DNA from 2 places in the Sphingobacterium sp. 1.A.4 genome. Region 1 is predicted to be linked to the other one. Evidence: riboswitches for the same ligand, from Rfam matches in the RefSeq annotation. Region 1 holds a riboswitch; the other holds the start of a gene.
What was found. Region 1 has a riboswitch for S-adenosylmethionine ahead of metE (5-methyltetrahydropteroyltriglutamate--homocysteine S-methyltransferase). Riboswitches for the same ligand answer to the same signal wherever they lie in the genome.
Positions count from the first base shown of each region.

Region 2: it holds a riboswitch for S-adenosylmethionine, as region 1 does, so the genes downstream of both, metF (methylenetetrahydrofolate reductase [NAD(P)H]) here and metE (5-methyltetrahydropteroyltriglutamate--homocysteine S-methyltransferase) in region 1, are expected to answer to the same signal.

Region 1 is NZ_PEAZ01000041.1:178,393-183,406, reverse strand. Features, by position in the region: gene metE (5-methyltetrahydropteroyltriglutamate--homocysteine S-methyltransferase) at 1-1,753, opposite strand, end outside; SAM riboswitch class I at 1,825-1,924, opposite strand; gene CRJ00_RS05965 (TonB-dependent receptor domain-containing protein) at 2,065-4,767, opposite strand; gene CRJ00_RS05960 (HYC_CC_PP family protein) at 4,825-5,014, opposite strand, start outside.
Region 2 is NZ_PEAZ01000075.1:14,308-19,321, forward strand. Features, by position in the region: gene CRJ00_RS13265 (UvrD-helicase domain-containing protein) at 1-550, opposite strand, end outside; gene CRJ00_RS13270 (30S ribosomal protein S16) at 677-1,204, shown strand; gene rimM (ribosome maturation factor RimM) at 1,286-1,813, shown strand; SAM riboswitch class I at 1,890-1,989, shown strand; gene metF (methylenetetrahydrofolate reductase [NAD(P)H]) at 2,037-2,993, shown strand; gene CRJ00_RS13285 (hypothetical protein) at 3,045-3,413, opposite strand; gene CRJ00_RS13290 (glycosyltransferase family 117 protein) at 3,885-5,014, shown strand, end outside.

The sequences.
Region 1 (5,014 bases):
GTTGATCGTTACGTACGAAAGACCATTGAAGAATAGTAACAGGACCAGTTAACATTCCTTTTACCGGACGGTTAGTCAATGATTGTGCGTAAGCAGACCAACGAACAGTCATATCTTCAGGACGGTAAACATCACCATAAATAATCGGAGGTTTCACACAACGAGAACCGTATGATTGAACCCAACCGTTTTGAGTAAATGCATAACCTGCTAATTGCTCTCCGAAGTATTCCACCATGTCGTTACGCTCAAATTCACCATGTACCAATACATCGATATCCAATTGCTCTTGTAAACGGATCGTTCTTTCTGTTTCTTCAGCAATTTCTTTATCATATTGTTCTTGGGAAATAGCACCTTTTTTCAAGTCAGCTCTCCATTTACGAACATCTTTAGTTTGTGGGAAGGAACCGATTGTCGTAGTTGCATAGTCAGGAAGATTGAACTTCGCTTTTTGCGCTTTTTTACGATCGTTGAATTTAGAAGTACGTGTAGCGTCTTCATCAGTGATGTTGCTTACACGGGTTTTAACTTCTGGTTTGTGGATCAATGGAGAAGTACGGCGGCTTTCGTTTGCTGCTTTGTTGGCTTCGAAACGTTTTTGTGTTGCTGCATCTACTTCACCTTCTGCCAATACCGCTAAGTCTTTTACTTCAGCTAATTTCTGTTTAGCGAACGCTAACCAGTTTTTAACTTCCGCAGGAAGAGACTCTTCGTTGTTTTCGTTGTCCAAGTCAAAAGGAACGTGCAATAGAGAAGAAGAAGGAGCAACCCATACACGGTCTTTTCCTAATTTCTCAACTGCTTGGTTGATTTTTGTCAAGGATTTTTCGTAATCATTTTTCCAAATGTTACGGCCTTCAACCACCCCTAAGGAAAGGGTTAGGTTAGCAGGAACTTTCGCTAATATAGAGTCGAGTTGATCTTCACCACGAACTAGATCCAGGTGAAGCGCGTGTACAGGAAGTGCCAAAGCAGTATCTTCGTTGTCACGTAATGCCTCGAAATAAGTTGCAACGATTAATTTGATGCCTTTAGCTGCTGCTGCAAGTTTTTCGAAAACACTTGCGTATAGCGCACGGGTAGCATCGTTGATATCCAAAGCTAAGAAAGGCTCGTCGATCTGTACGTATTGAGCGCCAGCATCAGCCAATTTTGCTAAGATTTCTTCGTAAACAGGTAATAAACTATCGATAAGATCGATACGGTTGAATCCAGCTTCTTTTTCTTTACCTAATAATAAGTAAGTGATTGGGCCGATGATCACCGGTTTAGTTTCGATACCTTGTTGTTTTGCTTCATTGTATTCGCTTAGGAATTTCTCTGAAGTCAATTTGAATTCTTGGTTTTTAACGAATTCAGGAACGATATAGTGGTAGTTTGTATCGAACCATTTGGTCATTTCCATAGCGGTCACATCGACACCACCTTCTTGGAAACCACGAGCCATCGCGAAGTATAGGTCTAAGTTATACTGGCGATCGATTTTGTTCAAAAGGGAGTTGTAACGAGCAGGGATAGCGCCTACAGTTAAGGATAGGTCTAATACTTGATCGTAGAATGAGAAATCGTTAGAAGGGATCAAATCGATGCCTGCATCTTTTTGAGTCTTCCAATTGCCTTCACGGATTTTCAGTCCAGCTTGCAATAATTCTTCCGCGCTGATTTTTTTTGCCCAGTAAGCTTCATTAGCTTTCTTTAGCTCGCGGAACGCGCCCACACGTGGGTAACCTAAATTGTTCGTTAATAACATAAAGTATTGTACTTAATTAATTTTTACTAAAGTCGTTTGCTAAGAGAAGGCTCCTAAGGATTAGTGAGTCCAGCTTATCGTTCCTCTTTAGAGGTAGAATGTAGCACCTTGTCAAGGGACAGGTTGCTAAGGCTTCATCGGGTCTAGTCCCTCTGCCTTTCTCTATAAGCGGTGCTAAGGTAGGGATAAGATTTTATATTAACAAAAAAATATTTCTATATCTTTCATTTATCCCCTGCTAAAACAGAAAAAGCCCCCAGCTTTTACACCAGAGGCTCTTCATGCTATTACTTAATAAATATTTTACCTTTTTACTTAATATGGTATCTGATACCGGTATAAAACATTCTTCCTACTATCGGACCCCAAACTAAATTCGTGTCGAAATTAGCTCCAAACGGGTTGTCATGTGCCAAGATCGGATCTTTTTGGAAGTAGTTGCTCAGGTTCTCACCACCAACATACACATCAAAATTCTTGTTCTTTCCAAATGTTCTGCTCACCTGAGCATTCATCGTAACATAAGCATCTGATTCCGTTGCCAATTGATACGCCTCTGGATTACCTACCGTACTTGGAAGACGTTTCTTGCCCACCACATTCAAGGTATAATCAAAACTCCATCCCGAATGTAGGTTGTAGGCCAAGTTCATGAATCCACGGTGTTTTGCTGTCAATGGTTTCTGTAATTTTCCGGAAGTATATTCGGTCTGTACATCCAACATACGGTATGCAAAACGTGCTTCGAAGTGCTGTGCCGGCATGAAACGGAATTCTGCCTGAACACTGTTCGAATAGGATTTGCCATCCAGATTATAGAATGCTACTTCTCGTGGGTTTTCGAAATCAACCACGACCTGGTTTTGGAAGTTGTTGTGGAACAATTCTAACGATAAGCCAGACTCACGACCGAACAATTGGAAGCTTTGGTCAAATGTAAAGCCTGTATTCCAAGAAACCTCTGGTTTTAATCCATAAGCTGCTTCACCAGACACCAATTGGGCCAAGTCTTTAATAGTACGGCTGGATGCAAAAATACCTAAGTTCTCTGCAAAAACATTCGCTGTACGTTGTCCACGTCCTGAACTGATGCGGAAAGTGGTTCCTAAGATAGGCTCATAACGCAGTACCGCCCGTGGTGTGGTGAACCAACCATATAGGTTATTGTAATCCTGGCGGATACCCAATACCGCATCGAATTTCTCCGAAGGGCTAAAGGTATATTCTAAGAATGCACCCGCAACCGATTCTTTTCTTCCGAAGTTATAATCGTAATCATTTGTGCTGTTCACACGGCTTAACTGCTCATCCATATCATCATATTGGATGGATGCACCCACTTTGTATTTATGGGTCACATCGGAAATGATATCCTGGAACAATAAGTTGGCATACATGGATTTCTGCTCACTGTCGTAAGCATTCAATCCGAAGAAACTTTCCTGTTTATAGCGGCTTGCTGATAATTGTAGACCGATACTACGATGTTTGTTGGTCGGGAATACATAACCTAGTTTACCAAAACCTTCAATACGCTCGTTTTTGAAGCCCAAGCCATATTGGTTGGTCGTAAACTTGTCGGTGTCTTCATTGAAATCGATCTGTCCACCAACACGGTCATCATGTAGGAATTTTACCCCAAATTGTGCAATGACACCTTTTCCATTTTCATAATGCCATCTATTGATACCGGAGAATAGGTTTCCAACCGGCATATCCCTAAATCCATTGTCGCTGAAGTTCATCTTCTTATTGTACATGAAGTTGTCATGCAGCAACAATCCTACTGACCATTTTTCGTTCAGGTGGGTAGCAACATTCAGGTTGATATCCGTACGGCCCATATTATTGGCGTAGGCATTGAAATATAATTTATCGGTATTGTGTGGTTTTTTCAATTCCACATTGATCTGTCCGGCCATGTTCTCGAATCCATTGGCAACAGAACCGATACCTTTACTGATGTTGATCGCTTCGATCCAAGTACCAGCGATACTGTTCAAACCAAGGGGAGAGGCAAAACCACGCGGACCTGGTAGGTTTTCTACAGTCAACTGCGTATAGATACCACTTAATCCCAACATCTGGATCTGTTTACTTCCGGTTACCGCATCGCTACTTACCACATCAACTGATGCGTTGGTAGAAAAACTTTCCGAAAGATCACAACAGGCAGCTTTGAAAAGCTCTTTTGCCGTGATGGTTTCCACACGCACAGGGCTTAGCTTATTGATATAGTTCGATTTCTGTCTTCTCGAAACAACGATCTCCTTCAATACATTGTTCTTCGCCTGGATCATCACGATATCATGTAGGTTCTTAACCTCCACCGTATCCGAATTCATGCTGGCGTGGGTTACTACCAAGTAACGATATGGTTTTACGTGCATGATCTTGAACACACCATTCTCATTACTCTTTATTTTTTTGGAAGGATCTTCTTTCCAATAAACGGTAACATCAGAAATTGGGGTCAGATCACCACGATCATTTTCATTAACTACTACACCGGTCACCTCATGGTCGTGATCATGGTCATGTCCACCTTTGTCATCCGCTTTCTTAGCGTGATCATGGCCTTCATGTTCATCATGGTCGTGTCCTTCGTGGGATGCATGATCGTGACCTTCATGGTCATCGTGGTCATGGCCTTCATGGTCATCTTCATTTTTGATACCATCGGCACCCATACGTTCATATAGACAGCATTCATGCAATTTGTCATATACCTCTTGCGAAGCACGGAACTCTTTTGTGTCGTGCCCAGCATCAGCAATGGATTTCTTTATTTTATCTACTGTGGTTTTTTTGCTGTCAAAGGTTACTTTGGCTTTTTGGGTTGCCTGATCCCAGGTGATGCTGTTTGCACCGCCATCTTTTCCTGCCTTCTCAATTCGTTTTTTACACATGCCGCAATTTCCGGCCACTTCAAATTCTACCGTATTGGTCTGCGCAAATGCCAGATTGCCCAATAGGATAAATGTTATTAATAAATAATTTTTAAGGGTATTCATAAAATTTAATAAAAAATTGATTCAAATAATGTTTAAATATTTGGAGTCAATTCAATACTAAATTCTATACGTGCAGTTTAAGATGTAGACGGGTTCGAGATCCTGAATAGGAATAAAGGCCAAACTGTGGTACTCTTGGTCAGGATCATCAACAAAGATTTTCCATTGTTCCATGATCCAAGGGATCAGGACCACTGCTGGCGCAAAATTGATTAAATCTGTAAAGGTGGATTTTGACTGTAATTGT
Region 2 (5,014 bases), on a different contig from region 1:
GATAGTTCCAATTTTCATTGTTTCCTATTTTTTGCTCCGCATAGGCAATGATCCATTCCAATAGTTCGGGTTTTTCATCCAGGAGCTGATTCAGCATGATGGTCAGATCCCGTTTTACCTTATTGGTGTTCATTTCGATGGCATATCCGGCATCCAGATTCAATTCATAGGTGAAGCTTCGGATGACTTTTTGGGAGAACCCATCGATGGTACTCACGGAAAAGTGGGAGTAATCGTGCAAGATCCTTCGGTATATACGTTGTGCTTTTTCCTGAAGGGCATGTGCATCCCATTGGGGATGTTCTTCCAATAATATCTGTCGGTAATCCTCGATTTTCCTAGCGGGATTTCCGGTTGCTAAGCCCTGCAACACGGAAAGGATCCTTTCCTTCATTTCCGCGGTTGCTTTGTTGGTAAAGGTTACAGCAAGTATTTCGCGGTAATTGCTTTCCTTGGCCAACAATAAAGATAGATAATGTACGGTCAGGCTGAATGTCTTTCCGGAGCCTGCCGACGCTTTAACTATTTTTAGGGGTGCTTTTTCTTGCATAGGGTGTTGTGGATTAATGTGATGAATATAACGGTTTGCTTTTATTATTGGAAATAAGTTTTTATCTTTGCGTCCCTTCTTGCATGAAGCACGGGGGATATGTTGAATACATAAAATAAAAAAAACATGGCAACTAAAATCAGATTGCAAAGACATGGTAAAAAAGGAAAACCTTTTTACCACGTAGTAGTAGCAGATGCACGTGCTCCACGTGATGGTAAATTCATCGAGCGTATCGGTTCTTATAACCCGAACACTAACCCAGCAACTATCGTATTAGATTTCGAAAAAGCATTGGATTGGATGAATAAAGGTGCACAACCTACTGACACCGCTCGCGCTATCCTTTCTTACAAAGGTGTTTTGTACAAAAAACACTTACAAGGTGGTGTGAAAAAAGGTGCTTTCGACGAAACTAAAGCAGAAGAACTTTTCAACAACTGGTTAGAAGGTAAAGGTGCTCAAATCGAAGGAAAAAAATCAGGTTTAGCAAAAACTAAAGAAGAAGCTAAAAAAGCTGCTTTAGCTGCTGAAGCGAAGAAAAAAGATGACAGAGCTGCTGCTATCGCTGCTAAAAACACTCCTGTTGCTGAAGAAACAACAGAAGAGGTTGCGGAAGAAGCTACTGAAAACACTGAAGAAACTGAAGGATAATTCCTTAAAGCATTATTCAAATGAAAGCCGATCTACTTTAGATCGGCTTTTTTTGTATTTTTGTGGCTTAATTGAAAAAAAATGAACATCGATCAATGTTTTTACATCGGATATATCAGTAAGACCCGCGGTCTGAAAGGGGAGGTCCAATTGTTTTTTGAGTTTGAGGATTATGCCGACCTGGATCTGGATGTCATCTTTGTAGAAATTGATAAGAAGTTGGTTCCTTATTTCGTGGATCAGGTCAAGTTGCACAATAACAGTACAGCCTACGCTTGGTTTGAGGATGTAGACCATATCGATAAAGCCCAACAGCTGGTGCGTAAGAAGATCTATCTCCCGAACGATAAAATGCCGGAAAGAGATCCGGATGATTTCCGATATTCCGATTTGATCGGCTATGTGGTGATTGATGAGAAGGAGGGGGAGCTGGGAGAGATCTTGGATGTGCAGGAAATGCCGCAGCAGTTTATTGCCACGGTGGATATGGATGGACAAGAGGTGATGTTTCCATTGAACGACGACTTGATCGTTGGGATGGATCCGGAAGAAGAAGTGATCGTAGTGAAACTTCCAGAAGGGCTGATCGATCTGTACAGGGAACAATAATTGTTCTGGAAACCCTAACAGGTACAGGAACAATAAAATAATTTTTACTTTTCAGATTTTAAACCGATATTAGCGGTGCTTATAGAGAAAGGCAGAGGGACTAGACCCGCTGAAGCCTTAGCAACCTGACACTTGTCAAGGTGCTACATTCTACCTTTAACAAGGAAAGATAAGCTGATGAACCAGTACTCGCTGTGTTTTCTCTAAGCATTAATTTTAGTATATGAAGATTGTAGATCACATTAAAAATGCGAATGGCAAGACCTTGTATTCCTTTGAATTGCTTCCGCCAGCAAAAGGACAGGGGATACAGAGTATTTTCAAGACCATGGACGAATTGATGGAATTCAAACCTCCGTTTATTGATGTTACTTACCACAGGGAAGATTACCTCTATAAGCAACATTCCAACGGTTTATTGGAACGGGTGTCGTATAGAAAACGTCCCGGAACAGTGGCCATCTGTGCTGCAATCATGAGTAAATATAAAGTGGATGCGGTTCCGCATCTGATCTGTGGTGGTTTCACGAAGGAAGAGACAGAAAATGCCTTGATCGATCTTAACTTTTTGGGGATCGATAATGTATTGGTATTGCGTGGTGATGCGCGTAAAGGAGACTCTGATTTTATTCCAACGCCAGAAGGACATGCCTATGCCATCGACCTGTTGGAGCAGGTAGCTGATATGAATCGCGGGCAATACCTGCATGAGGATATTGGGAGTTCCGAAAAAACAGATTTCTGTATAGGGGTGGCCGGTTATCCGGAAAAGCATTTTGAAGCACCAAATTTCAATACAGATTTTAAGTGGCTGAAAAAGAAAGTGGAAATGGGTGCTGAGTTTATTGTAACCCAAATGTTCTTTAATGTCGAAAAATATAAAGAATTCGTAACGAAATGTAGGGAGCATGATATCCATGTGCCGATCATTCCAGGTTTGAAACCTTTGACAACAAAGAATCAATTGATCACCTTGCCGAGGATTTTCCATTTGGATATCCCCGAGGATTTAAGTGATGCGGTGGATGCTTGTAAAACCAATGCTGAAGTGAGGCAGGTTGGTGAAGAGTGGTTGGTGCAGCAATGTAAGGAGCTGATCGAATTTGGTGCTCCGGTATTGCATTTCTATACCATGAGTAATCCAGGTCCGACTAAAAAGATAGTAGAAAAACTGGTTTAAAAATAAAGGCCGATTGCATGCAATCGGCCTTTATTTTTAAAGACTTAAATCTTAATTTCCTTCTTCTTCCTCTTCTTTACTAATTTTAGCCCATTTATCAAGCTGCTCTTTTGTTAAGAAAGTTTTCACTTTAGCTGTTCTAGCTTTAAGATTTGCCTCTTGTTGTTCTCTTTTTGTTTTAATCGCAACGCCTTGTGCTTCAAGAATATCAGTTTCTTGTTTTGCTGAAATTAACACATGCTTAGCAATGGAATCCTGCTGAGGTTTTGTCAAAGCTAATTTTTCAGTCAATGACTTAACAATAGATTCCGTTACATTTTTAGCAATAAAGTAATCACGCTCAGCTGGTTTAAATTCTTGTGCAGATGCCACACCCACTGTCAAAGCAGCTGCAAATGCGATTGATAATAATTTTTTCATTTTACGTTTATTAATGGTCACTCTATGTGATTTATTAGAATTTAAAGTTAAGAATATTGTTTATTATTTCCACAAATGTTATTCAATTTTATGACTGGTTAAGGTGTTTAAAGGTTTAATGCAGAAAGTTAACTTATTTTCATTAGTTTTTGTTAATATTGTTAACTTTAAATAATTGTATTTCAGCTTGTTGTTCTTCTTGTGCTTCTTTAGAATGTCTCAAATTTCCTATTTAGCGCCGTATGATTTATGCGTTTCTACGGATAGTTTACATTTATAATTTAACACATTTTAACATTTATGCCTTTGTTCGATTTATCATCTATTCCTGATGCCATGTAGCATCTATTCTATTCCTAAACTTATTGATTCGCTGTTTATTTCTTCAGGTTAGCTGTTAAATTATGTTAATAGGCGATTTCATTTTTATATTCTTATTACATTAGATTGAATTAACTAACGCCCATAATTATGAATTACTCGAAGATCAACAACCTGCTAGGATGGCTCTGTGGTATCATTGCAACGACGGTATACATCCTCACAACGGAACATTCTTCCAGCTGGTGGGATACAGGCGAGTTTATCGCATCGGCCTATAAATTAGAAATTGTACATCAACCCGGCGCTCCCTTATTTTTAATGCTTCAAAACCTCTTTTCCAATTTGGCTTTTGGGGATACGGAAAAAATTGCTTTCTGGATGAATGTAGGTTCTGCAGTCTGTAGCGGATTGACAATTGTTTTCCTATTTTGGACGATCACTGCCATTGCACGTAAAGTATTGGTTCGTGGCAATGGAGAAGAAAGTCAAGACCATCAGCTAAAGATCTTTTCTGCAGGATTGATTGGTGCTTTAGCCTATAGCTTTACGGATAGTTTTTGGTACTCTGCCGTGGAATCCGAGGTGTATGCCATGTCCTCACTTTGTACGGCCGTCGTTTTCTGGTTGGCCTTGAAATGGGAAAGAAGAGCGGATGAACCAGATGCCAATAAATGGTTATTGGTTCTGGCCTATGTGATGGGATTAAGTATAGGGGTACACTTGCTGAATTTATTGACAATACCTGCCATTGCGCTACTGATTTATTTCAGGAAGACCGCACGGGTCAAATGGTCGGGAATCCTAAAATCATTGGGTTGGGGAGTATTGGTGCTGGCTTTGATCCTTTGGGGTGTGATCCAATATTCTGTAAAGATTGCTGCCCAGTTTGATCTGTTTTTTGTGAATGGCTTGGGTATGCCATTTGGCAGCGGAATTTACTTCTTTGTCGCCCTATTAACAGGCGGATTGGTATTTGGAATTTATTATTCAATTAAAAAATCTAAGCCCATCCTGAATTTGGCATTGCTTTCCTTGGGTTTTATCTACTTGGGATTCGGCTCCTACGGATTATTGATGGTACGTTCGCATACCAACATCAGCTTGAACAATAATGCGCCTGATAATGTATTCTCCTTTTTGGGCTATTTGAGCAGGGAGCAGTACCAATCGGAGCCTTTATTCAAAGGTCCTAATTTTGATTCTCGAATAATTGGTGTCAAAGAAGAGGGGAGCAACTACAGAAAGGATGCTAAGACTTACACAAAAATTGGGGGTAG